3 regions of the Bacillus salitolerans genome follow, and region 1 is predicted to be linked to each of the others. Evidence: riboswitches for the same ligand, from Rfam matches in the RefSeq annotation. Region 1 holds a riboswitch; each other region holds the start of a gene.
The links. A riboswitch is a leader RNA that binds a small molecule or an ion and turns the genes downstream of it on or off. The one in region 1 is predicted to bind S-adenosylmethionine.
Positions count from the first base shown of each region.

Region 2: it holds a riboswitch for S-adenosylmethionine, as region 1 does, so the genes downstream of both, mtnK (S-methyl-5-thioribose kinase) here and metK (methionine adenosyltransferase) in region 1, are expected to answer to the same signal.
Region 3: it holds a riboswitch for S-adenosylmethionine, as region 1 does, so the genes downstream of both, ACFSCX_RS14255 (methionine ABC transporter ATP-binding protein) here and metK (methionine adenosyltransferase) in region 1, are expected to answer to the same signal.

Region 1 covers NZ_JBHUEM010000054.1:90,321-103,321, reverse strand. The annotation lists gene mnmL (tRNA modification radical SAM protein MnmL/YtqA) at 1-519, shown strand, start outside; gene mnmM (tRNA 5-(aminomethyl)-2-thiouridylate-methyltransferase MnmM) at 516-1,091, shown strand; gene ACFSCX_RS22525 (tetraprenyl-beta-curcumene synthase family protein) at 1,144-2,226, opposite strand; gene ACFSCX_RS22520 (alpha/beta hydrolase) at 2,246-3,040, opposite strand; gene ACFSCX_RS22515 (gamma carbonic anhydrase) at 3,167-3,679, shown strand; gene ACFSCX_RS22510 (phosphatase PAP2 family protein) at 3,862-4,416, shown strand; gene ACFSCX_RS22505 (glycosyltransferase family 4 protein) at 4,435-5,580, shown strand; gene metK (methionine adenosyltransferase) at 5,809-7,002, opposite strand; SAM riboswitch class I at 7,301-7,410, opposite strand; gene ACFSCX_RS22495 (hypothetical protein) at 7,517-7,849, opposite strand; gene pckA (phosphoenolpyruvate carboxykinase (ATP)) at 8,088-9,674, shown strand; gene ACFSCX_RS22485 (DUF2584 domain-containing protein) at 9,778-10,020, opposite strand; gene ACFSCX_RS22480 (alpha/beta hydrolase family protein) at 10,066-10,848, opposite strand; gene ACFSCX_RS22475 (ABC transporter substrate-binding protein) at 10,964-11,959, shown strand; gene ACFSCX_RS22470 (ABC transporter ATP-binding protein) at 12,040-12,807, shown strand; gene ACFSCX_RS22465 (ABC transporter permease) at 12,797-13,001, shown strand, end outside.
Region 2 covers NZ_JBHUEM010000003.1:279,652-292,652, reverse strand. The annotation lists gene ACFSCX_RS03010 (pyridoxal phosphate-dependent aminotransferase) at 1-1,100, opposite strand, end outside; gene ACFSCX_RS03005 (carbon-nitrogen family hydrolase) at 1,229-2,014, shown strand; SAM riboswitch class I at 2,177-2,338, shown strand; gene mtnK (S-methyl-5-thioribose kinase) at 2,432-3,628, shown strand; gene mtnA (S-methyl-5-thioribose-1-phosphate isomerase) at 3,621-4,670, shown strand; gene ACFSCX_RS02990 (chemotaxis protein CheX) at 4,943-5,395, shown strand; gene ACFSCX_RS02985 (DedA family protein) at 5,614-6,225, opposite strand; gene ACFSCX_RS02980 (methylated-DNA--[protein]-cysteine S-methyltransferase) at 6,244-6,729, opposite strand; gene ACFSCX_RS25705 (PAS domain S-box protein) at 6,750-9,311, opposite strand; gene ACFSCX_RS02965 (B12-binding domain-containing radical SAM protein) at 9,623-11,380, shown strand; gene ACFSCX_RS02960 (hypothetical protein) at 11,410-11,568, opposite strand; gene ACFSCX_RS02955 (hypothetical protein) at 11,572-11,736, opposite strand; gene ACFSCX_RS02950 (hypothetical protein) at 11,829-11,969, opposite strand; gene ACFSCX_RS02945 (DUF3905 domain-containing protein) at 12,077-12,433, shown strand; gene ACFSCX_RS02940 (MFS transporter) at 12,558-13,001, opposite strand, start outside.
Region 3 covers NZ_JBHUEM010000022.1:516-6,903, forward strand. The annotation lists gene ltrA (group II intron reverse transcriptase/maturase) at 426-1,709, opposite strand; gene metQ (methionine ABC transporter substrate-binding lipoprotein MetQ) at 2,240-3,043, opposite strand; gene ACFSCX_RS14250 (methionine ABC transporter permease) at 3,065-3,733, opposite strand; gene ACFSCX_RS14255 (methionine ABC transporter ATP-binding protein) at 3,726-4,751, opposite strand; SAM riboswitch class I at 4,909-5,017, opposite strand; gene ACFSCX_RS14260 (O-acetylhomoserine aminocarboxypropyltransferase/cysteine synthase family protein) at 5,156-6,388, opposite strand, start outside.

The DNA.
Region 1 (13,001 bases):
ACTTATTTATGGGTAGAGCTTGGTTTACAAACAGTTCATGAGCACACAGCACATTTGATCAACAGGGCTCATGATTATGAATGTTATATAAAAGGTGTTGAAAAGCTCCGTAAGCATAACATTAACATTTGTTCTCATATCATTAATGGCCTTCCACAAGAAACACCAGAAATGATGATGACAACAGCCAAAGAAGTAGCCAAGTTGGATGTTCAAGGTATAAAAATACACTTACTACACCTTCTCAAAGGCACTCCAATGGTAAAGCAATATGAAAAAGGCTTGTTAGAATTTTTATCATTAGATCAATATGTCCAACTAGTGTGTGACCAACTTGAGTTATTGCCACCTGAAATGATAATCCATCGTATTACTGGGGATGGGCCGCCTGACCTAATGATTGGACCAATGTGGAGCTTAAATAAGTGGCAAGTTATTAATGCAATTGAAGCAGAGCTTATAAAAAGAAATAGTTACCAAGGAAAATATCACCAGAAAGAACGTGTGAATATCGGATGATTCTCGACAGAATATTACCATTTGCCAGGACATTGCTAACAAAAGCCATCTCTCAAGGGGATATTGCCATTGATGCAACAATTGGAAATGGGCATGATACCGTTTTTTTAGCAGAACTAGTTGGTGAACAAGGACATGTTTATGGCTTTGATATTCAAAAAGAAGCAATTGATTCCGCCTCTGGTCGGCTTCAAGAACATAACCTACAGGACCGAGCCACCTTATATCTAAGTGGGCATGAACATGTTCAAAGTATGCTTCCTTCAGACGAATCCAGAAATATTGGGGGAGCAATATTTAACCTAGGCTACCTTCCTGGTGGAGATAAAAAAATTGTTACTACACCTAGTACTACAATATCGGCTATTGAACAAATTATCTCTATGTTAAAGCCAGAAGGAATACTGGTTTTAGTCATTTACCACGGTCATCTCGAAGGGATAATTGAACGTGACCAATTAGTGGAGTATGTAGAACGTTTAGATCAAAAAAAAGTGCACGTCTTGCGTTATCAATTTATGAACCAACAAAATAATCCCCCTTTTATTATTGCCATTGAAAAAAGAACCTAGTTTTGAACTGCCCCCCAAAAGTTAGAATGATAACTTTTGGGAGGACATCTCATTACACAGGTTCTTTTTTCAATTTTTTCCACTTTCGAAAGGCTCGTCCATTTATATAAAAGAAATAGCTAATGATTCCGCCCTGCCTGATCAATGTCTTAGATAGATGACGGACATCTTTTTGATAATTCACTTTATCATCGGATAAATAAAGCCCTAACAAGCCTCGGTTGATTAAACGATGAAACTTTTCATGCGGTATTCCTTTTATTTGATTATCGGCTTCCACAATGAAATGACGAAATCGTTCTATTAACCGATTTCCATCGGGGTAATAAAAACAAAAATTGAGGTCCCCTCCTTTTTGATCCTCCTCTTGATCGATAAAATAATCTAGAAGTATATGTAAGCCTTGAACATATGGGAAATAGCCATTTCGAATTTTAAGTACATCTTGCTCATCTAAATGTTCCTGAAAGGCATACGAAACTAAGCAAAATATTCCTAAAGTAGATCCAGAACAAGCACCAAATTCATACCATTCCATGTCTGGCAAATTCCGTTGATAAGAAGAAAACCATTTTTCTAACCTTCCCACTCTCTCCTCTTTGGCTACATGCTTATGAACTTGTAAGGCACAGTAATACTCCGCTAACTCTAACAAATGAGATTGAATAAGATGATAGTGCTTTTTAGGCAGCAAATGTAATACTTCTTGACATGTTACGACTAAATCCCTTAAGTATCCACCATCATCTCGATCCTCACGAAAGCGATAATAATCCAAGGGTAGATTCCCATCTATTGTAAGAGCATGTGGCATTGATTCGTGTAACGCCTCAAAATCAGCAGGATCTAGAGAAGTACTTCTATCACATAAATTATCTAAATAGTCACTGATTGTTTGGTATGCCACGATAAAACGGATACATTCATCTATATGCTCGAATGAAAGAAGAGCTAGAATAGCTCCCCCTTCACAATGAAATGTTTTAGTTTGAATACTTGCCAATGCCTGTGATCGAAGTTCTGGATTTGGAATTTCTTCAGCACGCTTTCTCCAAACTGCTAAATGCTTCTTTACAAGCGGAAAAACGTCTTTATAGACTTTAGGCATTAAACTCAAAGGGTTTGATGGCACCATAGTCACCAACACTCCTTTCCTATTCGAGTTCGAGTTGGGTTTCTACAAATCTCTTCGCATATTCAAATACCTTATCTCGTTCAGGTTCGTTAAATAATTCATGATATAAGCCTGGCCATTCTTTGTACGTTTTATCAGTTAGTAGTGATAAATCAAACCACTCTTTCCCTTTCGTTTTATCAACTACCTCATCACTCCCACTCTGCATGAATAACACAGGTATGTCTGGAAACTTGTTGATATTACTGAAAGCTAAAGCATGTGCTTGGATTATTTCTCGAAACCATCTTACCGTAATCTTCTTAACATAAAGTGAATCATTTTTAGTAAAAGTGATCACTTCTTTATTTCTTGTAACCATCTCAGCATTTAGACCTGTACTGAATCGAAATGAAGGAAATAGATGATTTAGTACCTTAGACGCTGAATTTAACACCCTTGAAGGAGTTAATCCTTCTGCAAGGGCTAGCCATGGTGAAGACAACATAACACCCTTTACCGAGAGTTGTTTTTCTTGCAGGCTTCTTATTACAATTAATCCACCCATGCTATGACCAAGTAAAAAAATCGGAAGTTCATATCGCTGCGCTTCTTTATACCACATTTCAACTGTCTCAATATACTCATCGAAGCTGTTTATATGCCCCCTTTGACTACGTGAAGTAGTTCCGTGGCCAGGTAGGTCACCCATGATGACATGATATCCTTCACATCTCCACATTTCAATTAACCAGCGGTAGCGACCATGATGCTCAGCTGCGCCATGAACTATCACGATTACGCCCTTCGGATTATCAGCTTCCCACTTCCACATGCTTATCCCCCCTAGAAATCCTTAACAATAGCTTATCGGTTTTGATACAATACAACAAGATGGAAATACTCTAGTTTCCGCTACAAGAACTAAGCAAATAAAATATTTCACAAAGGAGACACATTCATGATTTACCCTTACCATGGCAAAACACCGATTATTTCAGATAGCGCTTTTATTGCGGACTTCGTCACAATTACTGGTGATGTAAAAATTGGTGAAAACAGCAGTATTTGGTTCAATACAGTGATTCGAGGTGATGTTTCACCGACAATCATTGGCAACAACGTAAATGTTCAAGATAATTGTGTTCTTCATCAAAGTCCAAATCGCCCCCTCATTCTTGAAGATGATGTGACGATTGGCCATGCAGTGATATTACATAGTTCCATCATCAAAAAAGGAGCATTAATTGGAATGGGTTCTATTGTACTTGATGGTGCAGAGATTGGCGAAGGTGCATTTATTGGTGCTGGCAGCCTAGTACCACCTGGAAAAATAATTCCTCCTAACTCATTAGCCTTCGGACGTCCAGTTAAAGTTGTTAGAACCTTGGAGAAGGAGGATATAAAAGATATGGAACGTATTCGAAGAGAATATGTTGAAAAAGGCCAATATTATAAATCCTTACAAAAGTAGATGCTTTATTTGTCCCTATTCATAAACTTTGTTAAATATTCATAAATTTTATATAAATATGAAGAAAAAATGATGCGAAAATTTAACAATTGCTTATTATTCGCAAAATATTTACCCTCTAAAATAAAGATAGAGTTTGTTCCATGTATAGCCTTTAAAGAAACCAAAGGGGTAGATATAGAATGACAAAAATTCTTGCCAATTTATATGATTTTGAGTGTCATATATTTCGGAGTGTGAATAGACATTTTGATCATAAATTCTTAAACTTCTATTTCCGAAATATTACTCATTTAGGTGGAGCTACCTTTACAATTGCTTCAGTCCTTATTTTTTTCGTATTGTCATCATCACAGACGAAATATGTCGGACTCGCTAGTGGGCTGTCGTTATTAATCAGCCACCTCCCAGTAGTGTTTGTAAAAAAAATATATCCGCGCCGTCGACCTTATTTAGCTTTACAAGAAACAAAAGTAACAGTGAATCCATTAAAGGATCATTCGTTCCCATCTGGTCATACAACTGCCATTTTTTCTATCGTAATTCCATTATTTCTTTGGATGCCAATTTTGGGACTTCTTCTACTACCTATCGCAATAAGTGTAGGATTATCAAGAATTTACCTTGGTCTTCATTATCCTTCTGATGTTTTAGTCGGAAGCATTCTCGGTACTCTTACTGGACTTGCTTCTTTTGCCTTTATAGAACATAAATTGATGAATTTTTTGATTCTATAAATGATGGAGGGACATTTGATGAAAATTGCGATTTTTACAGATACGTTTGCGCCACAAGTAAATGGAGTAGCCAGAACACTAAAACGCTTTACGGACTATTTAGATCAGCAAGGAATCGATTATAAGGTCTTCGCACCTGATTGTACAAAAGATGAAGAATTATTTTCAACACATATTCATCGCTTTACTAGCTTGCCCTTTTTTCTTTATCCAGAGTGTAGGTTAGCCCTGCCAAATATGCTTCACGTTAGAAACCAATTATCACAATTTAAGCCTGACATTATTCATGTGGCCACACCATTTAATGTCGGGCTCTGTGGTATTCATTATGCTAAAAAACTCAATATCCCTCTAGTAGGCTCATACCATACTGACTTTGATCAATATCTGGAGTATTATGACCTACAATTCCTTTCTACACTTCTATGGAAATACATGACTTGGTTTCACCGCTCCTTTTTAAAAACCTTTGTCCCATCACAAGAAACAAAAGAACAGCTCAGAAGGCATGGTTTCACAAATCTACATGTTTGGAGTAGAGGTGTAGATGGCTCTGTCTTCAAACCATTAGAAAGCACACAGCAATTACGTCAAAAATATGATATCCACGAAAAGTATATCCTTTCCTATGTAGGAAGACTAGCTCCTGAAAAAGACGTGGATACCCTATTGGGTATCATGAATCAACTACCTTTAGCTCTTCAACATAATGTTCGGTTTTTAATTGTCGGTGATGGACCATCAAAGGCTGATCTTGAACGACAAGTTCCTACTAACGTTACTTTTACAGGATATTTAGGTGGTCAGGAGCTAGCAGAAGTTTATGCAGGCTCTGATTTATTCATTTTTCCTTCACCTACTGAAACCTTTGGGAATGTAGTGCTCGAAGCATTGGCTTGTGGTACACCTGTTGTGGGTGCAAATTCTGGAGGAGTAAAAAATATTATTAAAAATGGAATAACCGGTATTCTTTGTGAACCTAAAAAAGTTAGCTCGTTTGTCCATGCTATTGAATCCCTTTTATCAAATGATGAACTACGAAAAAATATGCAACATGAGGCAAGGACATATGCTTTAACACAAACCTGGGACTCCATCTTTGAGAGTTTACTTTATGAATATGAAACAGCCTTGCATCGTTCTAATGAAAAAAAGTTTGCCTAACTTTTAATCAGAAGAAAAGGCACAAGCGCCCCGTTTAGCCACAGGCAGAGCAAATCGTCTGTCATGAAAAGAAGGTGGTTTTTCCTTTTATTCATGACAGGTTGTTTGACCTCGAGTGGCTGGGTGATTGTGCTGGATTCCAAGTCACTAGCCCATTCTCTTACTGAAAACTTATACTTTCATAATAATAAATAAAAGGAACTGCATGTTTGCAGTTCCTTCTTTTAATTATGCTTGAGATTTTAACGCAGCAGCCTTGTCTGTACGCTCCCAAGGTAGATCTAAATCATTGCGTCCGAAGTGACCGTAAGCAGCTGTTTGCTTATAAATTGGACGACGTAAATCTAGCATTTTAATAATTCCTGCTGGGCGAAGGTCAAAATTGTTACGGATAAGATCAACTAATACTTCTTCATCAACAGTACCTGTTCCAAATGTATCAACCGCAATGGATACTGGTTGAGCAACTCCGATTGCATATGCTAATTGAACCTCAGCCTTATCAGCTAAACCAGCAGCTACAATATTTTTTGCAACGTAACGTGCAGCATATGCAGCTGAGCGGTCAACCTTTGTAGGATCCTTACCAGAGAAGGCACCGCCGCCATGACGAGCGTATCCGCCATACGTATCAACAATAATCTTACGACCTGTTAATCCTGCGTCTCCTTGTGGTCCACCAATTACAAAGCGTCCAGTTGGGTTAATAAAATATTTCGTGTTTTCATCAATTAGCTCTTTTGGTACAACAGGATCGATAACATGCTCTTTTAAATTACGGTGAATTTGTTCATTTGATACTTCTGGGTGATGCTGAGTGGAGATAACGATTGTATCAATACGAACTGGTACATTATTTTCATCATACTCAACCGTTACTTGTGTTTTTCCATCTGGACGTAGGTAAGGTAAAATTTCCTCTTTACGTACTTCTGTTAAACGACGAGATAATTTATGTGCTAATGAAATAGGCAATGGCATAAGTTCTTTTGTTTCATTACAAGCAAATCCAAACATAAGCCCTTGGTCACCAGCACCAATAGCTTCAATTTCTGCATCTGTCATTTGACCTTCACGAGCCTCTAGAGCTTGATCTACACCCATTGCAATATCTGCTGATTGCTCATCAATAGATGTTAGTACTGCACAAGTTTCTGCATCGAAACCATATTTTGCACGTGTATAGCCAATTTCTCGAATTGTTTCACGAACAATTTTTGGAATATCCACATATGTAGATGTTGTAATTTCCCCAGCAACTAGTACTAGACCTGTCGTTACAGATGTTTCACACGCTACACGTGCATTCGCATCCTTGGATAAAATTGCATCCAAAATCGAGTCAGAGATTTGGTCACAAATTTTATCAGGATGTCCTTCCGTTACAGATTCAGATGTAAATAAACGGCGTTTGTTTGACATCTTTTCATTATTCCTCCCTTATTCAATAAGAGGTTGTTCACCTCAAAGTTGATACGGTACTCATTCCCTTATTATTCTTAATCAAACACATTTTTATTAGAAAATTTTTGCTTAGCCAGAGTAATATATGTTAGATAAAACAAAGGTGTTCTTCCTTATACATGTATACCTGATTAGCTTATACAAAAACATGTTTTCATAATCCGATGTCAGAAGATAGGGCTAATTATATGTAGATAAAATAAAAAAACCTCTCCCATTTATAGAGGAAAGGTTTGTTGTATGTGTTAGCCTTTCGCTCTTATCGTTCAAGGCAGCTGCCTTGCAACAGGTTAGCACCTTATCATATTTTCATGATGGTTGCTGGGTTTCATAGGGCCTGTTCCCTCCACCTGCTCGGGATAAGAGAGTATCCGTTCGGCTCATATCATAACGTACTTAGTCGAATCCTGTCAATAACGAAATCAATACTTTTTATTTTAGATTTTACTTGTTTCCTTTAAATATGGTAAAACTAATACGGAGTATCATTATTTTTTTGGTTTTTTGTATCATTTTCTTTCTTTATTTCATCATGTATTTTGTATTTCATTAGTTCCTTTTCATTAATTCTCGGTTTTACTTGACTGTAAACACCACTAGCTGTTAACCCAATGATTAATGCAGTTAAGAGCCTTTCTGTCCAAAATTGTGGTATAAATACAAATAGTAGACCGAATCCAACCGCTAATAGGGATCGATACTTTTTATCAATTGAAAAGGCATTTCCTACTACCGTTACAAATGCAGCAATGATCGCGGCAATGGTAGCATAATCAAATGTACTTAGATTCATTAAATCCATCATTTAATATCCCTCCTCTTATTAAGCTATGAAGAATGCCTAAAAAAGGGTGGGCTATTGCCTAATAAAGAACAAGATGGTGAAATAATGGTACATTTTTGTGAATGATGCGTACAATAACGTAAAATAGTATAGACTATTCACTTAAATATGTTATACTAATTTTCAGAGCGAGTAATCGTTATCATTCACCTTTTTTAGATTAATAGAAAAATTATCAGGGAAAAGGCAGGTTATGAACATGAACTCTGTTGATGTATCAATCAACTTAAAAGAATTATTAAGCGGACAAAACATTTATACAAATTTGTCTGTTCCAGGTCTAGTTGAAAAAGTACTTGCAAGACATGAGGGAGAACTAACAGCAACAGGCGCAGTACGTGCAACAACAGGAAAATATACAGGGCGCTCTCCTAAAGATAAATTTATTGTTGAAGAAGAATCTGTAAAAGATAAAATTGCATGGGGATCAATCAATCAACCTATATCAGTAGAGGTATTCGATAAATTATATAATAAGGTCCTACAATATTTAAAGGATAAAGATGAGTTGTTTGTGTTTAAAGGGTTTGCAGGTGCTGATGAAAAATATCGCCTTCCTATCCAAGTCATTAATGAATATGCATGGCATAACTTATTTGCGCATCAGCTATTTATTAGACCAACAGAAAACGAACTTACTTCACATGAAGCTCAATTTACAGTTATTTCAGCTCCGAATTTCAAGGCAGATCCAGCAGTAGATGGAACTCAATCAGAAACATTTATTATTGTCTCTTTCGAGAGAAGAATTGTACTTATTGGTGGAACGGAATATGCTGGGGAAATGAAAAAATCCATTTTCTCTGTTATGAACTACTTACTACCTGAGAACGGTATCCTTCCAATGCACTGCTCAGCAAACGTTGGTGCTGAAGGTGATGTAGCGTTATTCTTCGGACTATCAGGCACAGGAAAAACAACGTTATCTGCTGACCCGAACAGACGTCTGATCGGTGATGATGAGCACGGTTGGTCAAATACTGGTGTGTTCAATGTTGAAGGTGGATGTTATGCAAAATGTATCAACCTTTCAAGAGAAAAAGAACCACAAATTTTTGATGCCATTCGATTTGGAAGTGTGTTAGAAAACGTTATTTTAAATGATCAAACTCGTCAGCCTGACTATGATGATAATTCTTTAACTGAAAATACTCGCGCAGCATACCCGATTCAAGCCATTGATAATATTGTGGATCCAAGTGTTGCTGGTCATCCTAATACGATTATTTTCTTAACTGCTGATGCTTTTGGAGTATTACCTCCAATCAGTAAACTAACAAAAGAACAAGCGATGTACCATTTCTTAAGTGGTTATACAAGTAAACTAGCAGGTACAGAAAGAGGAATTACATCTCCACAAGCAACATTCTCTACATGCTTCGGTTCACCATTCTTACCATTACCAGCAACTGTTTATGCAGAAATGCTTGGGAAAAAGATCGATGAGCATAGTGTAGAAGTATATTTAGTTAATACAGGCTGGACTGGCGGAGAATATGGGGTCGGAAGCAGAATGAAGCTTTCTTACACTCGAGCAATGGTTCAAGCAGCGCTTGAAGGCGAATTAACGAATGTTGAAACAACAAAAGGTGCTTACTTTGGTTTTGATATTCCATTACATGTACCAGGAGTACCAGATGAAGTACTTCTCCCTGCACAAACTTGGGAAGATAAAGAAGCTTATGCTCAAAAAGCTACAGAGCTTGCGAACAAATTTAAAGAGAACTTCAATAAGTTCACAGACGTTTCAGAAGAAATTCGAACACTTGGTGGACCGACTGTGTAAAATAGAGAAACAGCAATCACCTGATTGCTGTTTTTTTGTATTCGAATGCATACGTTCTAGGTTATATTTGCTGTTGAAACTAACTATCTAATACATCCTTATTCTAATTTGTTGAATTTAACGAAACGAGTTCATATGTAATAAACGTTTTACCTTCTGTTAGTTCTACTTTTTTTATAACACCCATACCGCTCGTATCTGAGTCCTTCTGCTTCCTCACCTCAAGTGGAATATCCAATGGATACAACCGATAACCATCCTTTTGTAAACTAAATATGTTATGATCAATTCGTTGTTCATTACCCTTTGTAACAATCATTGTATTAAGCTCTAATGGCATTCCCATATGATCCCTCCTACGTTTCTTCTAGAAGCTAGTCGCTCCTTCATGTTATTGTTTCTTCATCCAGGTCGTTAAATCCTTCACAACTTTTCTATTCACTAGTGGCGGAAAGTAATGTGTAAATTCATCAAAGTACCATGCTTCAACTGGTTTATTTAATTCTTTTAATCGTTTTTCTAATCGGTAAGAATGTTCAACTGAGACATTATGATCATTTTTCCCATGTATAATTAGAACAGGCGCACTTAGACTTTCTAAAAAGAAAAGTGGCGTTCTCCATTTATACGCATCAGGTACTTTTGTAGGTGTCCCTCCGATTACCCTCTTCATCATTCTCCTAAGGTCTAATCGTTCTACATAGGTTAAGGCCATATCAGACACCCCTCCCCAGCAAACAACCGATCGAATATTTAAATCTATTATACCTGTAAAAAGGGCCATCACCCCTCCTCTTGAGAATCCAAATACATGAATACGATCATAATTCACCTTTGGATGTTTTCTCAATATATGCAGGGCAGAAAGTGCATCCTGCCTGTCCTCCCCAGCAAAATCTTCGTTCCCCTCTCCACCTTGGTTTCCCCTATAAAATGGAGCCATAACGACAAATCCTTCAGAAGCGAATTGGACAATTCTCCCAACACGCACTTTTCCAACGTTTTTAATTCCACCCCTTAAGTATAAAAACCCATCAAAACCCTTACCCTCTTTCGGTTCAGCAAGTAAGCCTTTTACCTTCAAACCTTGGCACAAATAAGTAATAATATGCAGATCTATCCTAGGGTTTGGTGATGGAAATCGCTGCTTCGATAGGATGATACCTTCTTCCATTTTATTCACTCCAAGACATTTTCTAATTTTTTTATAGGCATTCACACATTTTTTTACCCAACATATTTTATTGTAAGTAGTTTACTGCTATTTCACTCTCAAGGAGGATCATTCAATGCGAATTATAAAACTAGGCTTAACTATATTAGTGTCTACTGTTCTTTTATTTGCGTTAAGTGCCTGTGGCCAAAACGATATTCAAAAGGTACGTGTCGGTGAAGTTACACATTCTATTTTTTATGCACCTCAATACGTAGCACTTTCTCAAGGATTTTTTGAAGATGAGGGACTTGAAATTGTGCTACAAGGAACATTCGGTGGAGACAAGACGATGACTGCTTTACTCTCAGATGGAATTGATATTGCCTTAGTTGGCTCAGAGACTTCCATATACGTTTACGCGCAAGGTACCACAGATCCGGTCATCAATTTTGCTCAGTTAACACAAACAGATGGAACATTTTTAGTATCTCGTGAGAAAGTTGAAAATTTTACATGGGATCAATTAAAAGGTAGTACATTTTTAGGCCAACGTAAAGGTGGAATGCCACAGATGGTTGGAGAATTCGTCTTAAAAAAGCATGGAATTGACCCACATAATGATTTAAATCTCATTCAAAATATTGAATTTGCAAATATTGCAAGTGCGTTCGGGTCTGGTACAGGTGATTATGTACAATTATTCGAACCAACAGCTAGCGTATTTGAACAGGAGGGTAAAGGACACATCGTTGCATCATTCGGAGAAGAGTCTGGGCACGTTCCTTATACAACATTTATGACGAAACAAAGTTATTTAAACGACAACAAAGAGATTGTTGAAAAGTTTACTAGAGCCATCTATAAAGCACAACAATGGGTTGAATCCCATTCAGCACAAGAAATTGCGGAAGCCATTCAGCCATTCTTTGAAGATACGGATGTCGCTCTTATTGAAACAGTTGTAAATCGTTATAAGGAGCAAGGCTCGTATGCAACAAATCCTATTTTGGATGAAGATGAATGGAATAATCTTCAAGATATCATGAGGGAAGCTGGTGAACTACCTGTTGAGGTAGATCATAGTGTCTTAGTTGAAACAAAGCTTATTGAAGAAATCATCTCAGAATAAGTATTTACCACCTGAGTCGACTCCCGATGGGTTGGTTCATCTTTATAGTGCCAACCAGATTAGTAAAGGAGATGAATAGATTGAACTTTTTAACTATACAGGGCATCAATCACACTTATTTCACAAAAACCTCTATGACAACAGCCCTTGAAGACATCACACTAGGCATTGAGGAGGGAGAGTTTGTCTCCTTCCTTGGACCAAGTGGCTGTGGAAAAACGACTCTCCTATCGATTATTGCAGGTCTTATCAAGCCAACTGAAGGGGAAGTCATAATCGATAGCCAAAAGGTAACCAAACCCAGTCCTTCTATCGGCTATATGCTACAACAGGATTATTTATTCCCATGGAAAACAATAGTAGATAACGTTTTACTTGGTCCAGCTATTACTAAAACATTAACAAAAGAAAAAAAACAAGAAGCCATTAAGCTCTTAGAAACAATGGATTTACAAAACGTAGATAAGCTTTTTCCAAGCCAATTATCTGGCGGAATGAGGCAAAGGGTTGCACTTGTGAGGACACTTATGACTTCACCTAAAATTCTATTATTAGATGAGCCCTTCTCTGCACTAGACTATCAGACAAAGTTAAAACTTGAAAATCTTGTAGCCACAACATTAAAAAACTTCAATAAAACAGCTTTACTTGTGACGCACGATATAGGAGAAGCCATTGCGATGAGCGATCGAATTTTTCTGCTCGCCGCTAAGCCAGGAAGACTCGCAAAAACGTTTTTAGTACCACAGGAGCTAAGAGAACTTGAGCCTTTTGATGCAAGACAGCACCCGAGTTATTCGAAGCTCTTTCAATCTATATGGAAGGAGTTGGACTCACTTGAAACCTAATCACAATCACGTCTCCCTCTTACATCAACAATATATCCATCGCTTAACCGTGGAAAAAAGATGGGTCCGCTTTTACCAGTTGATTATTTTTGTTTTGTTTTTTGGTTTATGGGAGATATCAAGTCGTTTACACTGGATTGACCCGCTTATTTTTAGTAGTCCCAGCAAAGTGTTCAGCTTGATATTGACAAAGC
Region 2 (13,001 bases), on a different contig from region 1:
CTAACATAACCTTCACCATATTTTCCAAACCCAATACCCGGGGCCACCACAACATGAGCCTTCTCTAATAAATAATCCGAAAAGCTAACAGAGGTAAATCCGTTTGGAACTGGTAGCCACGCAAAAAATGATCCCGGAGGAGCAGTTACATCCCATCCAATTTCCTGAAGGCCATGAATCAGAATATTTCTCCTAGACTCATACATTTGGACGAGTTCATCTACACAATTCTGCGAGGATAAAAGTGCGGTGGCCGCAGCTTCTTGTATACCACCGAATAAACTAACATATAAATGATCTTGAAGAAGGTTGATGGATTCGATGACACTCTCATTCCCAACTGCAAATCCAATTCTCCAGCCCGCCATGTTATATGTTTTAGATAACGTATATATTTCAATCCCCACCTCGGTTGCACCTTCGACTTGAAGAAAGCTTATTGGTTTATTTCCATCAAAACCGATTGCACCATAAGCAAAATCATGTACGACACATATATCATTCTTTTTAGCTATTTCTATTGTTTCTTCAAAAAATTCTTTCGGAGCAACAGCACCAGTTGGATTATTAGGATAATTTAAGAACATTAACTTCGCCCTTTGTAATATGTCAGAGCTGATTTTAGAATAGTCAGGAAGGAACTTGTTCTCAACCTTTAACGGCATAAATTCCATTTTCCCTCTTGCTAGTTCAACACCTGACCAATAATCTGGATATCCCGGATCTGGCACTAGTGCTACATCTCCTGGATTTAACACACATTGTGGAACCTCAACTAGACCAGCCTTACCTCCAAACAGTATTGCTACTTGTTTGTCAGGATCAAGTTCGACACCATACTCACGTTTATAAAATGATACTATCGCGTCTTTTAGAAAACGTTGTCCCCTAAATGGAGAGTACTTGTGGTGAAGTGGATTCGCGGCTGACTCCTGTAAAGATTTCACAATATGCTCTGGTGTCGGCCTGTCAGGGTTACCTTGTCCCAAATTAATCACATCATACCCTTGTTCTACAACCTTGTTCACCTTCGCAACTAAACTAGCAAAGAATTGAACAGGTAAACTTTTTAAAATATCTGATTGCTCGAATACCTTCATCATTCCACCTACTTATTCAAATTAAACTATTTGGAATTTTTAATGAATTTTGGCTTGAAATTCTAGTCACAAATAATATATTGTTAAGAACAAAATGTAAAGTAATTTTTTGAGGTGATTTCAAATCTATGGAACTGAAAATAAGCTGTATACAATTTGATATTGTATTTGGAGATCCGAATGAGAACTATAACATCGTCGCAGAAAAAATGACACTCGCATTATCTGATAATCCGGACGTCATCGTTCTTCCAGAACTATGGTCCACCGGTTATGATCTAACAAGACTAGATGAAATCTCAGATAAAAATGGGGAAAGAGCACTCACATTTCTTACAAATTTCGCAAAGGAAAACAAGATTATTCTAATAGGTGGATCTATAGCGAAACAGACTAGTGAAGGTGTATATAATACAATGCTAATAATTGGCCGTGATGGAAATCTACTAGGAGAGTACAGTAAATTACATTTATTTAAATTGATGGATGAGCATCACCACCTCCAACCTGGGGTAAAAGACGGATTATTTGAAATAGGTAATACTCTATGTGCAGGACTCATTTGCTATGATATACGATTTCCTGAATGGGTTCGTAAACATACATCACAAGGTGCACAAATTGTGTTCGTAGTAGCGGAATGGCCGCTGCCTAGACTTGCACACTGGCGTACGCTCCTGATTAGTAGAGCCATTGAAAATCAATGCTACGTTATTGCTTGTAACCGATCAGGAAGTGATCCTCGCAATGTATTCGCAGGTCACTCTATGATCATTGATCCATGGGGAGAAATAATTTCTGAAGCAAATGAAACGGAATTTATTCTCACAGGTACGATTGATACTGAGAAGGTGACTTCTGTACGTAAGCAAATACCAATTTTTGAAGATAGAAGACCCGAATTTTATTGCTAAATATTTCATTTACTAAAAACTATTGACATATATAACTAAAAACTGTTATTATTTTCATCAAGTGAAAAATTTCTGAAAACTCGCTACCAACCGAGTTTCAACTGAAAACTTAACTTACTAAACTAAAACATTTAAGATTGACATATCTTAAATGAACATAATCTCTTATCAAGAGTTAGCTGAGGGAATGGCCCGATGAAGCTGCAGCAACCGACCGTAATACCATTGTGAAATGGGGCGCTTTACATTTGCGCCTGTGAGTAATCACAGAAGGCACGGTGCTACTTCCACAGAAAGAAGGTATTTCTTTCTGACAGATAAGAGGTGAGAAGTATAACTTCAAGCCTCTTTCTAACTGAAAGAGGCTTTTCTAATTGAAGAGCCTCCTACGTCATCTATTAATTGGAGGTAATCATGATGGAATTAACAAAAGAATATACGTATGAACCGTTAACAGAAGAAACAGCAACTACACTCGCTATTCGTTTAGGATTATTTAGAAATGATGTCACGTTAACATGTAAAGAAATTGGGGACGGAAATCTAAATCTTATCTTTCATATTCGAGATGAAGTAAATAATCAAGGGATTATTATTAAACAAGCTCTACCTTATGCAAAAGTAGTTGGTGAAAGCTGGCCACTCACTATAAATAGAAACAAAATCGAACGTGATGCACTTCATGTATTTGGACAATATGTACCTGAATTTGTACCAAAAGTCTACTATTCAGACGAGACACTTGCGATTATGATCATGGAGGATCTATCACACCTTGTAATTGCACGCAAAGGTTTAATTAACAATGCTCACTATCCTGTTTTGGCCAAACATATAGGTGTTTATTTAGCGAAAACGCTATTCTACACTTCAGATTTTGCTCTTGATCCTCAAGAAAAGAAAAAGTTAGTAAAACAATTCAGTAATCCGGAGTTATGTAAAATTACGGAAGACCTAGTATTTACAGATCCATTTTTTAATCATGAGACAAACAATTTTGAAGATGAATTAACGCCAAGTGTTCATCAAATATGGGAAAATATAAAATTAAAACAAGAAGTTGCAAAACTAAAGAAAAAGTTTGTAACGACTGGGGAAGCATTATTACATGGAGACCTCCACACTGGAAGCATATTTGCAAGTGAGTCTCAGACTAAAGTAATTGACCCTGAGTTTGCCTTTTATGGACCAATTGGATTTGATGTTGGCCAGTTTATTGCAAACTTACTTCTGAATGCTCTTTCTAAGCCTGAACACGAAAGGCTAAAACTTTATGATCAAATAATTGAAACATGGAATACATTTAAAGAAACCTTTACTACTAGCTGGGTTCAAGATAGTATAGAAATTTATACTAAAATTGAAGGATATTTAGATTTCACTCTCTCACAAATTTTCGAAGATACAATAGGTTTTGCCGGTTGTGAAATGATAAGGAGAACAATAGGATTAGCCCATGTTGCTGATTTGGACGGGATAGAAAAGCTCAATGATAGACTAATAGCCAAGACAAATGCCCTATCACTTGGTACTGAACTCATTCTAAACAGAGATTCAATTTATTCAGTAGAAGAACTCATTGTATTCATAAGGAGTGTACTACAACATGACTAATACATTATCGATACCACAATCAGTTCAGTGGAAAGATGATCATATTCTCCTCTTAGACCAACAATTATTGCCACATGAAACTACGTATCTCGAATTAAGAACCATTCAGGATGTGTGGAATGCTATTGTATCTTTAAAAGTAAGGGGAGCTCCTGCCATCGGCATAACTGCAGGATTTGGTTTAGCTCTTGCTGCTCAAAATTACGACTGTGAGACATTACAAGAATTCATTGAAAAACTTACAAAGGATCGTGACTACTTAGCAGGTTCTAGACCGACGGCGATTAATTTATTCTGGGCGTTGAATCGCCTTACCAATAGTATCTCCAACGCTAAATCTATTAATGGTGCTGTTACGACCCTTATTCACGAAGCGATACAAATTCAATTAGAGGATGAAGATGTATGTAAGCAGATTGGAGAGCATGCCTTATCCTTATTCAAAAATGGGGATAAAATCCTGACCATTTGTAATGCAGGATCTATTGCAACGGCAAAATATGGGACTGCCCTTTCACCCTTTTATTTAGCAAAGGAACGTGGAATTAAATTAGAAATTTATGCATCTGAAACAAGACCTGTATTACAAGGAGCAAGATTAACAACATGGGAGCTCATGCAGGCAGACATCGACGTTACACTGATTACCGATAGTATGGCTGCACATACAATTGCAACAAAAGGTATAAATGCCATCATTGTTGGGGCTGATAGAATAACGGCAAATGGGGATGTTGCAAATAAAATTGGAACCTATAATTTAGCTATATTAGCAAACGCATTTCAAATTCCTTTTTACGTTGCGGCACCATTATCTACCTTTGATCCTACATTATCATCCGGACAAGAGATTCCAATAGAGGAACGTGATTCAAAAGAAATTACACACTTAAATGGACAGCAAATTGCACCAACAGGTGTAAAGGTTTTCAACCCTGCCTTTGACGTCACCCCTAATGAGCTTGTAACAGCTATTATTACGGAAAAAGGAATAATCGATAGTGATTACAGCCGACACATTTCCTTACTATTTAACAAGTAAGCATGAAAAAACAATGTAAACCAAGTGTTTGTATACTTAGGTTACATTGTTTTTTTTGGTGTTATAGAGCAATAAACATGTTCAAATGATAGGATTTACTAATCATAAGTTGTTGGATTTTTTCGACACTATTCGCTTTTTTCTAAAAAACTAGCCTACTATTTAAAAAAATGTGATATGATATAAAAATCATACTTACCACCTATAAAGTCACCTCTTAACTAGAGTACGTGGCTCTATTCTCCCTAAGAAATGTACGAGGTGAATAAAAAATGACTACTGTACAAATTAACATGACAAAAGTATTAAATGGAGCGATTCAATCAGTTAAAAGTATTCTTCCTATTTCCTTATCTATTGAATCTCCATCCCTTTTCAAAGAAAAAGCATTGCATTCATCTATGGCAGTTTTGATCGGAATGACTGGAGATATTAAAGGAAGAATAATTATTGAAGGTAAGCCACAAACATTCAGTTCGATTGGCGAAATGATGTATGGGATGCAGTTAGATGGGGAAATGCTTGAATCATTCACTGGTGAATTAGGCAATATGATCGCAGGGAATCTAGCGACGAATGCATCACAAAATGAATTAGTCATGGATATCACTCCCCCTACCTTAATTGTTGGAGAAATAAAATTAACAAGTTACAATCAAGCAATCAGAGTACCCATCTCAATAGGTTCTTCCGAGGGCCTAGGTGTAATTTTAATGGTTGAGTAAACGTAATGGAGAGAACTAGGTTCTCTCCATTTTTTTCATTTCCAATATTTGTTTACGTTCATCCTGACTGATCACATTAAGTTTTGCTAATACCGCTGAAAAAAATACTAACTTATTTCTCACTTGATTACCTCCTCACTTTTGCCCGTGTGCAATATTTTTAACCTTAGTAAATTATATGCAATGAATGAGCAAAAGATGAAAGAAGAAAATGTGTTCTATGATTCATTCTGTTTAGCTGTTATAATTTTTCTTCTAGTTCGTATAATCAAAAAGATGATGATAAACAAAGTACCGAGGATCGGAAGACCGATTGAGTAGAAATGGGTAAGGATTACATCAATATGTTGTCCAAAGAAATACCCACAACTAAAAAATATGACCGTCCAAACAGCAGCCGTACTATATGAATATAGAAGAAATGTTCCGAACTTCATTTTCATACTCCCTGTCAAAAATGGAACGAAATGACGGACTCCTGGAAAACAATAACTTACCACTAAAGCAAATGGACCAAACCTCTCTATTAATTGAGTTGCTTTTTGAATATATTGTTTAAATTTTGGCTTATGAAGAAGCTTATTCTGGATAGGAAAAAAGAAAAATCGTCCAAAAACATAAAGGGTATTTAAACTCATTAAAACCCCTATATACGTAATCACTAATGCTGGAATAGGCTCAAGTATACCACTCGCTACAAAAAAGCCCGTCGTCATAACAATCGCTTCATTTGGTACAGGTATACCAAAGAATCCTATCCATAGTATAAAAAACAAAGCAAGGTAACCAAATTCATTTACAAAATGAAAGGCGGTTTCAAGTTCCATCATTTTTCACATTTAACCCTTTTAGATCAGGGCCCCCTCTATCTGAAGTAATGTTTGTTTTAGACCAATTTTATTTCCGGCATAACCTGTCATCTGATTGTTTTTTCCGATAACACGGTGACATGGAATGACGATAGGAAGTTGGTTTTTCCGATTGGCTTGTCCAACTGCTCGAACCGATTTTGGATTATTCAATTGATTAGCAACTTCCGAATACGAAATGGTCTTACCATATGGAATTAATTTCAACACTTCCCATACGCTTTGTTGGAAGTCTGTTCCCTCATATTTTAAAGGAAGTTCAAAATCCTTCCTCTTTTTACAGAAGTATTCTTGTAATTGTTGAACAGCTTCTTTTAATAGAGGTGTAGATTTGAAACAAAGTGATTTCTCTTTTAGTTGGAAGCCCTCTAAACTATCTTCCCCTATGATAATTCTCCTAATATGGGTAGCATCTGAAACGATATAAATTTTGCCTATAATAGATTCATAATAATCCCAATACATCATATGATACCCCTATTCTACTATATATTTGAACTACGGCAGAACTTTGCTCCATCAAATGGTAAATAAATATGAAACGTTGTTCCGACATTAACCACACTTTCCACTTCTATTCTCCCTCGATGTTCACCGATTATTTTATAAGATACCATTAATCCAAGTCCAGTACCTCGCTCTTTTGTAGTATAAAAAGGTTCACCCAGACGCTTCAATTTCTCTTCAGTCATACCAGGACCCTGATCTAAGATGGAAACTCTCATTTCCTCCTGAGAAGGCTGATCAATTGTTACGAAAATCACTCCACCATTAGGCATAACTTCAATTCCGTTTTTTAAAATATTGATAAAGACTTGTTTCAGTTGGTTTTTTTCACAATATAATTCATGTCTACTTGCATTCGCTTGCAATTTAAACTGAATATTATCCAATGTAGCCTGTGGTCTTAATAAATCAATTGTTTCCTGAACAATTTTGTAAATGTCTGATCTTTCATATCTTACCGCTTGCGGCTTAGCTAATATCAAGAATTCAGTAATAATAGATTCAATTCTCTTTAATTCCGAGGTAATCACTTCAAAATACAATGTATGTTCATCCTGTATAGATCCTTGTAATAACTGAATAAAGCCCTTCAGTGCTGTCATGGGATTTCTAATCTCGTGTGCAATACCAGCAGCAAGTTCACCTACTACATTTAAAGTATCTGATTTACGAAGTCTTTCTTCCATTTCACGTTTCTCAGTAACGTCGAGAAGGATAATAAGGTGATGTCCTGAATATATATTTTTACTTATCGAATAATCGATCATTCTCATTTTCAGGTCATTCCCTAAAACTTCAAACTGTCCTGTTTTGTCTTCATTTGCAAGCATTGATTGCCAAGAGTCACGTTCCTTTTCTCCACTCTTTGAAATAAAGTTTTGTATTTTCATGTTTTTTGATTTGTATTGGTTACAACTAAACATTCGATGAGCTTCTGAATTCATATTGACAATACATCCGTGATTGTCCACTATACATAGACCATTTCGAGCATTATCAAAAAGCTGTCTAAATTTATTTTCGCTTTCCCTTAGAGTGGTTTCAATGCTCTTTTTTTCTGTAACATCTCTAAAAATCGCTAGGTTGAGTCCTGGAACAAGGTTATATTTCACCGCAAATTCTATAATACGATCTTCACCATTACAAAGCTTAATCATCACTTCTGCAAAAGCATCCTCTTCATCAGATGAATAGTAGGATATTTGATCACATAAATTCATACTTGAGACAATCTCGTTAAAATTTCTTGTGAGTAATTCCTTTCTCTCTAGCTTCAATATTTTGCAAGCTACTGGGTTCGCATCGATTACCTTTAAGTCTTTATTCCATAAAATAATTCCATCAAACGCATCTTCAAAAATCCTTCTAAATTTTTGTTCATTTTCTCTTAAATAATTTTCCATCATTCTTCGTTCACTTACGTTTCTAAAAATCGTCATATGAAACTCATCAAACACCTTGTAGCTACTTGTAAACTCTAACCTTTTTATTTGTCCATTTCCCATTGTAAAATCTAATTCAGCTCTAACATTACCTTTTTCTTGGAATTCTTTGGAGATTATTTCGAGCTCTTTTTCTTGACCAACCACAAAATCAAACAATATATGTTTACTCAAAGTTTCAACCGGTAGCTCAAATGTTCTACTCGCGGCTTGATTTGCATTGATTACTCTACCATTTATGTCCCATATTATGATTGCATCAACAGCTAAATCAAAAATATCACGAAATCGTTGCTCACTTTCTTGTAATCGTTTTTCCATTAATCGTCTTTCTGTGAGATCCCTCATTATAGACATGAAATAATTATCATGTATATTAGAAGTTGTTGTAAATTCAAATATTTTTTTCTTACGGTTCTTAAGTGTAACAGGCAGATCTCCTTTTGCCTTTCCTTTTTCACTCAAAATTTTCCAAAGCTTTTCTAGTTTAAACTTATATTCTTCTTCTACAAACTCCCCTATTGAAGAGGCTATTAGATCTTCTTTTTTAGATTCAAACGCTGTTACAAAGGAATCGTTACAATCAATAATCCTTCCATTTCGATCAAAAATAACAATACCATCGACCGCACGATTATAAACATCCATAAACATTTGCCTACTAATATTTCGTTGACGCTCTAATATTTTTTTGGGTGAAATATCACGCATAACGGAAATCTCTAAACCTTCAATTGCATTTCGTCTCGCAGAAAACTCAATCACTTTTATTTTTCCGTTTTTTAACCTAATCGTTACTTCACCTTTTAGTACTCCGTCATTCGTTAGGACTCGATCTTGATTAATTATTTTCTCGGATGATTCTAACAGCAAAAATTCACGTATATTCTTTCCAACCAATTGTTCCTTTGACAACTCAAATAAATCACAGGCAGCTTGGTTAACTTTTACAAATCTTGTATGGGAATCAAACACAATGACAGCATCTAACGACTGTTCGAACATAATTTTATATTGTTTTAGCTTTGACTGTAATCTATTATTTTCTTGTAGCTCACCCTTTAAATCAATCGTCGGTTCATTTAATGGAATGGACAAGATAGCACCTCCTAAAAGGTCTTTATTACTTTCTAAAATTCTACAAAACCCTACTATATCCTTCATTATTTTACTTCTAATCTATTAGTTATTTGATCCTATAAAAGAGGAAACAATGAACTAGACAGAGCTGTTCAATATTTTGAAACATTCTTTACCAAAACACTCCTCCTCTATCTTTCTTGAAATATGGTAGAATAGCCTTTAGTGTATATTTATTACTTGACTATTTATCGTTTGATTACCTCCACTCACTTATGGAAATAGTGTTATTATCATATCGAAGTGGAAGAAGGAGAGTTTGTTCCATTATGAATGTTGTATTAACTACCTTAAATGCGAAATATATTCATACAAACCTAGCCATTAGATGTCTTCGCTCCTATGTACAGCCTGAGCATCAAGTTCAAATGGTTGAGTATACGATTAAGGATCCTGTAATGAATATCGTTACAGATTTATTCCGTTACACCCCTGATGTCATTGGTTTTAGTTGTTATATTTGGAATATTGAAGAGACAATTAAAGTCATTAGTATTCTAAAAAAAATAAAACCAGAGCTCACGATTATGATTGGTGGACCGGAAGTTTCCTATGATGTTTCCTTTTGGTTACACCGTTTAGTAGATGTTGATTTTATTGTTATCGGTGAAGGAGAGGAAACATTTAAGCAGTTACTAGATCAGTTGAAGGGGGAAAAAGATTTTGCAGGTATTCATGGGCTTGCTTATCGATTAGATGATAAAGATGTTATTAATCCTCAGCGAAACAAGTTAAACTTGCAAGAAGCTCCTTCTCCTTTTCGATTCGAGGAGGATATTCCTCATTTATCAAAGCGTGTTACGTATATTGAAACGAGCAGGGGATGTCCATTTAGCTGTCAATTTTGTCTTTCTTCAATAGAAGTAGGGGTTCGTTATTTTCATAAAGAAAAAATAAAAGATGATATTCGTTATCTAATGGAGAATGGGGCCAAAACGATTAAATTCGTCGATCGTACCTTCAATATTAGTAGAAGCTATGCGATGGAAATGTTTCAATTTTTGATTGATGAGCATCTTCCAGGGACCGTATTCCAATTTGAAATAACAGCGGACATTATGCGTCCAGAAGTCATAGAGTTTTTAAATGAACATGCACCAAAAGGACTGTTTCGTTTTGAAATTGGTGTTCAATCAACAAATGATGCAACGAATGAATTAGTTATGAGAAAACAAAATTTCCAAAAGCTAACCCGTACCGTCACAATGGTTAAAAATGGCGGGAAAATTGATCAGCATTTAGACTTAATTGCGGGCTTACCAGAAGAAGATTATCAATCCTTTAAAAAGACGTTTAACGATGTATTTGCGATGAGACCAGAGGAACTACAATTAGGATTTTTAAAGATGCTAAGAGGAACAGGATTACGAATCCGTGCGACTGAGCATGATTATGTATATATAGACCATGCCCCTTATGAAATCTTAAAAAATAATTTATTATCGTTTGAGGATATCACCAAAATTAAACAAGTTGAAGATGTACTGGAGAAATATTGGAACGATCACCGGATGGATTTGACAGTAGAATACTTAGTTACAAATGTGTTCCCTACACCATTTGATTTCTTTCAAGAATTTGGAAAACATTGGGATGAGCAAGGTTGGGTACGAATTGGTCACCAGCTCGAGGATTTATTCAAACGACTCTGGAGCTTTTTGTCTTCCACTTTAAACCAAGATTTGAATGTTGTTCACAGCCTAATGAAGATTGATTATTTACAAAATCAAAAATTTAAACCTAGGAAGCCATGGTGGGATGATACGATGGAAAAGAGAGAACGCTCCCTCTACTATCATCAGATTCTGGACCAACCTTCTATCCTTGGGGATGAATATGAACGCCTTCAGCTTCAAGAAAAGGATGTTTTCAAACATACGGTTCTTGAAAAGATTACGTTTAACTTACAGCACTTCATGCAGCTTGGAGAAATAAAAAATGAACCGTGTTTATTATTAGCTTATTTTGATTCAACTAAGCAAAATACAATGTTATTTTCAGTACCACTTCATTACGTAATCGTGTAAACGTGTAGGAAAAAATTCCTACACGTTTTTTACTTTTTCTTTTTTGCTTTTGCCTCTGCAACTAATTCAACTGGTTTATTTGCATTATAGTTTCCAAGCTCCGTACCAAATTCCTCCTGCAAAAGATCTTTTGACATCGTATGGTTGTTATCCCCTGCATGTTTCTTCCGCTGAACTCGTTTCGCCATCTCTTATTCCTTCCTTCCGCCTTGATAGCCTTTTTTAGAATTCCGATTCGCACCCTTCATTGCCTCTTCTTCTACAGCTTCTTGAGCAAATTCAGTATCCGGTAAGCTTTCAGTTGGAGTAAAATTACTTTTCCTTGCAGCATCAAATTTCACTTTACGTTTTGCCATTGTATGCACCCCTTTAACTTAAATTGAGAGAATCCTCATTCTATATTGTGTACCTCTTGACCATCGACATAATAGGAAGTTTTGACCTTATTTTATTTGGTTGTTTTGTGCTCATAAGCAATCAATACGATATCTTCGCCTGTTTCTTCTCTTAATTTTTGCTCAAACTTTTGAATTTTAGTCAATTTTTCCTTACTTAGGTGAGCAACCGGAAAAGAACGATCCATTAACATAGTACTCATCTCCTTTCTAAATAGGATTCCAAAATGAAACGAAAGCCATTCATATGATTTTCATAGTTGGAAACACTAAACGAGTAACCACTTTACAAAAAGAGGTGATGAACTTGGATAAGAAAAATAAACAAGATATTGAAACTCCATTTATCAATGAAACAATGCCGCACCAAGCGAGTGCTCCCATCTTTAAAGGTAGTGGTAAAAAAATGGAACCACCATTTGTGAATGAACACGGTGTTGTAATAGGCGATAGCTTTTATGATTCCGAAAATTCTCCATTAAATAATTGGAGCGAAGATGTTGATCCATCGATTATGTCTGGTGATGAATGGGTTCATCCAACAAATGATATAGGTTGGAATACTGAAGAAAACAGAGAGCTGGTCGAACAAAATATTGAACCTCAAGGAGTACCTTTTACACATCCGGATAAAGATGTGAGTTATAATCAAGATTAGAAAGAAGAAGTCGTTCATCGTCTTCGGTTTGATACGAAGTTTGAAACTTATAGTGAGACGTCTAATTAGAGTAAAAAGAGAGCACCAGTCTAATAAAGGACTGGTGCTCTTTTACATACAAACTTTATTTTATTTCTTTTGGTTTTATCCCAACTAAAGCAATGATGGCTGCCAGAATACAAATACCAGTTACGGTGTAATACATGACCTGATGGGAAGCCTTCATTAATAAGACAAATAATGGTGGCCCTGATGCCACTCCAATAAATCTCATGGAGCTATATATAGACGTTATAGTACCTCTTTCCTCTTTCTCGATACCTTCAGTTATGAGAGCGTCTAGACAAGGTAGTGCAACTCCGATACCCATTCCACAAATGAAGAAAATCGAAATTAGAAAATAGATGTTTTCAGTAAAACTGATTGCAAACACAGACCCAGCTGATAAAAGAATTCCAATAAACGTTAACCATTTCATTAACACTTTGTTTTCCTCTATTTTTTTCCCTGTGACAAATGAAGCAATACATAAAGAGGCAAGTGGAATGGCAAGGATTAGTCCCTTTTT
Region 3 (6,388 bases), on a different contig from region 1:
CCTCTACCTTTGTTTACTTACCTCGTTTTGCTTTTTACTTACCTCGTTTCTCCTTTTACTTACCTGTACTTCCTTTTTACTTACCTGTACCTTTGGTTACTTACCTCGTTTGACTTTTTACTTAACTCGTTTCTCCTTTTACTTACCTGTACTTCCTTTTTACTTACCTCTTCCTTTGTTTACTTACCTCGTTTGACTTTTTACTTTCCTCGTTTCTCCTTTTACTTACCTGTACTTCCTTTTTACTTACCACTGTATCTTTTTACCTAGCTCGCTTTGGATCCTACTTTACTTATCCCGTTCCTTTGTATACTTACAACGTTTTCTTATCCTACAATAATATAATCGAGTAGGAGGAGGTGACTAACCTCCGACCTCTCACACCACCGTACGTACGGTTCCGTATACGGCGGTTCAATTTTATTCTAAGCATGTACTTTATTGTAGTGTTGAACACAAGAGGTTAGACCGAAAGCGGCTAATCTCTTATTTGTTATAGTTGTAGTAAGTACCCACGAATAGGCGATTCTAGCCACACCCTTGCTTGTGTGGCTATATTTATATGCATTATTCCAATTCATCCCTAGCTTAATCAGGTTCTTTCGGCGATTCTTCGCTGTTTTCCACTTCTTCCAAATACACATTCTTAGTCGAAATCTTGTGTGGGAGTCAATGTTTCTAAGCAAAGTTTTCATGTAACCAACTTTAAAATAGTTAATCCATCCTCTAACTAGTTGATTAATACGCTCCACTTGGTACTTCGTCCCAACACTCCAATTCTTCCTAGTTAATTGTTTAAGTTTGTATTTGAAGTATTCTACTGACTTATGATGAGGTTTAGCTTTGTATACCTCCGCTAGCTTGTCTTTAAAGAAGCCGAACCCTAAGAATTTCATATCTGGCTCGTTCGGTGTGATAACCCTTGATTTTTCGACATTAACAATTAGACCTAGTTTTTCCTCAATGAATTTTGTCACAGACCTCATCACTCGTTTGGCTGCCATCTCACTTTTCACAAGGATAATACAATCATCTGCATAACGTACAAAGTGTAGACCACGGTTCTCTAATTCTTTATCCAGTTCGTTAAGCATGATATTGCTTAGTAGTGGAGATAAATTTCCTCCTTGCGGAGTACCTATTACGGTTTCTTTGTAGTCTTCATCTATTTGAACACCACTCACTAGAAACTTTCGAATAAGAGAAATCACATCTCCGTCACTGACTGTTCTTGATACCAGATTCATTAGTCTGTCGTGATGTACTGTGTCGAAGAAACGCTCGAGGTCTATATCCACTATCCAGTCGTAGCCATCATTCATGAATTCTAAAGCTTGTAAGATCGCCATTTCTGCATATCGTTTGGGTCTGAATCCGTAACTATACTCGCTAAAACCCTTGTCAAACATAGGGGTGAGAACTTGTGCTATTGCTTGTTGAATGACTCTATCTATGACGGTAGGTATACCTAGTAGTCGTTTCCCCCCATTTGGTTTCGGTATTTCTACTCTTAAAACCGGTTGAGGTTGATATTTTCTCCCTCTGATTTGTTGGATAATCTCAGCTTTGTTCATTGCCAAATATCCCTCCAACTCATCTACCGTCATACCATCGACACCTGCTGCACCTTTGTTTTTCTTCACCTGTTTAAATGCCTGGTTAAGATTGTCTCTATCAAGAATCTCATCAAGTAGTTTTCTTTCATACATGCTTGTTATTTCCTTTCCCTTCTCGTAGAAATGGTATCCACTTTTCCGCATTGTGCCAGTGGTCTATTTCCTCTCCCAATCGAGATTTCTATAACGATAAAATTGTTCGGCCCTTCGCTCCTTCTAACTTTCATTAGATATCTCCACTACTACGGCTTATGCTGACTTCTCACTATCCAGTCTTGTATCACTACAAGGGTTTGGTGTAGACCAGTGAGACCTCCCCAGTTAAGGTGCGAACTCTTTCCCTTCATCCATCTGCCATATATACACCGTATGATACAGTAGCTATCGGACTTTGACTTCTTATGCAGTCTTATCCTCATACGTTGCCTCTTATATGGTTTCTGTTCGTCAGACCGAAGGTTTGCCTCGAGCTTCCTTCAGATTCCACGTCACCGTGGACACCCTTGCTTTTAGCTATGTACTTACCGCTACAAGGTCGTACTCGGGACTTTCACCCGTTAGAGTTCGCCCATGCTGGGCGAACATAAAACGCCTAAGCATTTTGCTTAGGCGTGATCAAAGTTTTATTCACTTACAGGAACTACTGCACCCTCATATTTTTCTGTAATAAAGCTTTGGATTGCTTCAGAACGAAGTACCTCAACTAGTGTCTTAATAGCTTCCAGATTTTCGTCGCCAGTACGTACAGCAATAATGTTTACATAAGGTGAATCTGGTCCTTCTATCGCAATGGCATCTTTTAATGGATTTAATCCCGCGTCAATTGCGTAGTTTGTGTTGATTAGCACTGCGTCCCCCTCATTGTTATTATAAACTTGTGGAAGTAAGCCTGCTTCAACATCTGCCTTGAATACTAAGTTCTTTGGATTTTCAGCAATATCATCAACTGTAGCTGTTGTTGTGTCGATACCTTCTGTTAGAGTAATTAACCCTTGGCTTTGTAACATTGTTAATATACGTCCATGATCTGCAACAGAGTTACTCATAATGATTGTTGCTCCATCAGGTAGTTCATCTAGACTTTTGTATTTTTGTGAATATACACCGATAGGTTCGATGTGAATTCCACCAGCGTTTACGAAGTCATATTCATTTTCAGCAATTTGTGCTTCTAAGTAAGGAATGTGCTGGAAATAGTTTGCATCGATTTCTTCATCAGCTAATGCTTTGTTTGGTAAAATATAATCTTGGAAAGGAATGATTTCTAATTCAATTCCCTTTTCTGCTAAAATTGGTTTTGCTTGTTCTAAAATTTCAGCGTGTGGTACGTTTGAAGCTCCTACCACTAACTTTCCTTCGTTACCGCCACAAGCTGCTAATGTAAATAATACTGCTACTAAACTAACAAATGTTAAAATCTTTTTCATGTTGTCTTCTCTCCTTATTTTTTATCTTTTATCTATAGATGATGTGACAATGTCACCGATAAACTGAATAATAAATACAATAATTAAAATGAAAATCGTTGATATTAGCGTTACATCATTTTGATTTCGTTGAAATCCGTCCAAGAAAGCTAAGTTTCCAAGACCACCCGCTCCAACAACACCTGCCATCGCCGTGTATCCGACTAACGCAATGGCTGTAACCGTTATTCCTGATACGAGTGCCGGCATTGACTCTGGAAGTAAGACTTTCCATATAATCGTTCCGGTCGTTGCTCCCATTGCCCTCGATGCTTCAATGACTCCTTTATCAATTTCTCGAAGTGCAATTTCTACCATTCTTGCATAAAACGGTGCTGCTCCTATGATGAGCGCCGGTAAAGCTGCATTGGATCCTAGCATCGTTCCAACGATAAACTTCGTAAATGGAATTAACAGTATAATAAGGATAATAAACGGAATTGAGCGGAAGATATTGACGATTCCAGCAATCGTTTGGTTGACGGTTTTGTTTTCCCATAAATTCCCTTTACCGGTTAAAAACAATAGGAGTCCTAAAATTACCCCGAATACAAATGTTGCTAGAACAGAAACAGCTGTCATATAAAGTGTTTGCAGAGTAGCATCAATCATTTTGTCCCACTTTACATTTGGTAGAAGTTGATTAAACACTTGAAATCACCTCCACACCGACTGACTGCTCTCTTATATAAGAAATAGCTTTTTCTACTTCAGTGTCTTCTCCATCAATGTGAAGAAATAATGCACCATAGGCTCCCGTTTGTAGTTGAGCAATTTTCCCTTGAAGTATATTGACCGTAATATTAAAGTTACGAATTACATTTGAAATGACTGGCTGCTCGGTTCCCTCTCCTACAAACGTCAACTGAATGACCTGACCATTTGGATAACGATGAAGTAAATGTTCAACCGTTTCCTTCGTTTCTTCTGGCTCAGTTAGTTGACCGACAAAACGCTTCGTAATAGGCTCCTGTGGATTTTTAAACACCTGCAACACATCGCCTTCTTCAACGACAATCCCATTTTCCATAACCGCAACACGATGGCAAATTTTACGAATGACATGCATTTCATGAGTGATAAGCACGATCGTGAGTCCGAGTCTTTCATTGATGTCGACTAGTAAATCTAGGATGGAATCGGTTGTTTGAGGATCTAAAGCTGAAGTCGCTTCATCACACAGTAGTACCTTTGGATTATTGGCTAATGCCCGTGCAATTCCAACACGTTGTTTTTGTCCACCACTTAGCTCAGAAGGATAGGCATCCCCTCTCCCCTCAAGGCCAACAAGCTTAATCAGTTCATTTACTCTCTTTACTTGCTCCTGTTTTTGGACACCAGCTATCTCTAATGGGAAGGCTATATTTTCTCTTACCGTTCTAGACCAAAGCAAGTTAAAGTGCTGAAAAATCATACCAATCTCCTGTCTTGCCTGTCTCAGCTCTCTGCCATTGATCTTAGCCATATCTCTTCCAGCGACAATGATTGATCCATCTGTTGGTTTTTCTAGCTGGTTAAACATTCGGATAAGTGTGCTTTTCCCTGCTCCACTATACCCAATGATTCCGAATATTTCTCCTTCTGCTATTTCCAGGTTAATTCCATTCACCGCGGTAACCTTCCCAGATTTTGAAGAGAATACTTTTTTTATATTCTTTAATGCAATCATGTTTTCCTCACCTTCTTTCCCTAAGTATCTTTATCGAATTACTACGGATAGTGTCATCGTCGTATCATATTTTTCCTTTAGTAAAAGGAAAAATATTAGATTAGAACAAAAAACCCTTTCTGCAATATGACAGAAAGGGTAAACATTCGTTTCCTCTCTCTCATCTTCCAAAGCAAACGCTTTGTAGGAATTGGCACCATTTCAACATCTTGTTGACGGTTGCCGGGTTTCATAGGGCCCAGTCCCTCCACCTCTCACGATAAGAGTTGTGTACGCATACACACTTTATTCAATTAGCACTTTAAATCACTCAAGGAAAAATTATTACGAAGGTAATCTTAGCATGTGCATGATTTAATCGTCAATACCTATTTTAAAATAATTTTATAGTATTCTTGTAACTATCAATCTACTGTTGCCTCTTTCCTGATTTCATTAGACACACCAGAAGCAAGAATGAGTGCTTGATTTAAATCATTCGTTAAATCTCTCACGGATTCAAGACCAATAGACAGACGTACTAACTCTTCAGTCACACCGGTTGCTATTAGTTGGTCACTAGTTAATTGAGAATGTGTAGTTGAAGCTGGATGAATGACAAGGGACCTTGCATCACCAACATTGGCTAAGTGGGACCATAGTTCAAGCGAATCAATAAATTTCTTACCTGCGTCTCTGCCACCCTTAATTCCAAAGACAACCACTGCCCCCTGACCTTTTATTAAGTATTTTTTTGCGAGAACAAACGATTCATGAGATTTAAGTCCTGGATATGAGACCCAATCAACTGATGGATGATTCACTAAATATTGTGCTATTTCCTTTGCGTTTTTAACATGTTTTTCCATTCGGAGCTGTAGTGTTTCAAGCCCTTGCAAAAGTAGAAATGCATTAAAAGGACTCAAGCATGAACCAAAATCTCGTAATAGCTGAACACGCAATTTAATGATATACGCCGCTTCACCAATATCTATATAACGTAAGCCGTTATAGCTAGGATCTGGATCTGTGAATCCAGGGAACTTATCACTGTTCCAATTAAATTTCCCTCCATCTACAATGAGCCCCCCAATGGAGTTTCCGTGACCTCCAATCCACTTCGTTGCTGAATGAACAACAATATCTGCACCCCATTTTAATGGTTTACAAAGCGACGGAGTGGCAAAAGTATTATCCACAATTAAAGGAATACCTGCCTCATGTGCAATATTGGCTACTGCTTCAATATCAAGAATTTGCAAACTCGGGTTTCCAATCGTTTCGGCGAATACCGCCTTCGTCTTATTAGTTATGGCTTTCTTAAAATTTTCTGGGTTGGAAGAATCTACAAACGTAACCTTAATTCCATATTTCGGAAAAGTCGTGGAAAATAAATTATAGGTCCCTCCATACAAATTAGTAGCCGCTACAATCTCATCGCCTGCATGTGCAATATTCAAGATTGCTAACGTAATTGCAGCCTGACCTGAAGAGGTAGCAACAGCACCAACCCCCTCTTCTAAAAGAGTGATTCTCTTTTCAAGCACATCAACAGTCGGGTTTCCAATTCTAGAGTAAATATTTCCTGGTTCTTCTAAAGAGAATAATCGGCTAGCATGGTCTGTATCCTCAAATACATATGAGCTGGTTTGGTAGAT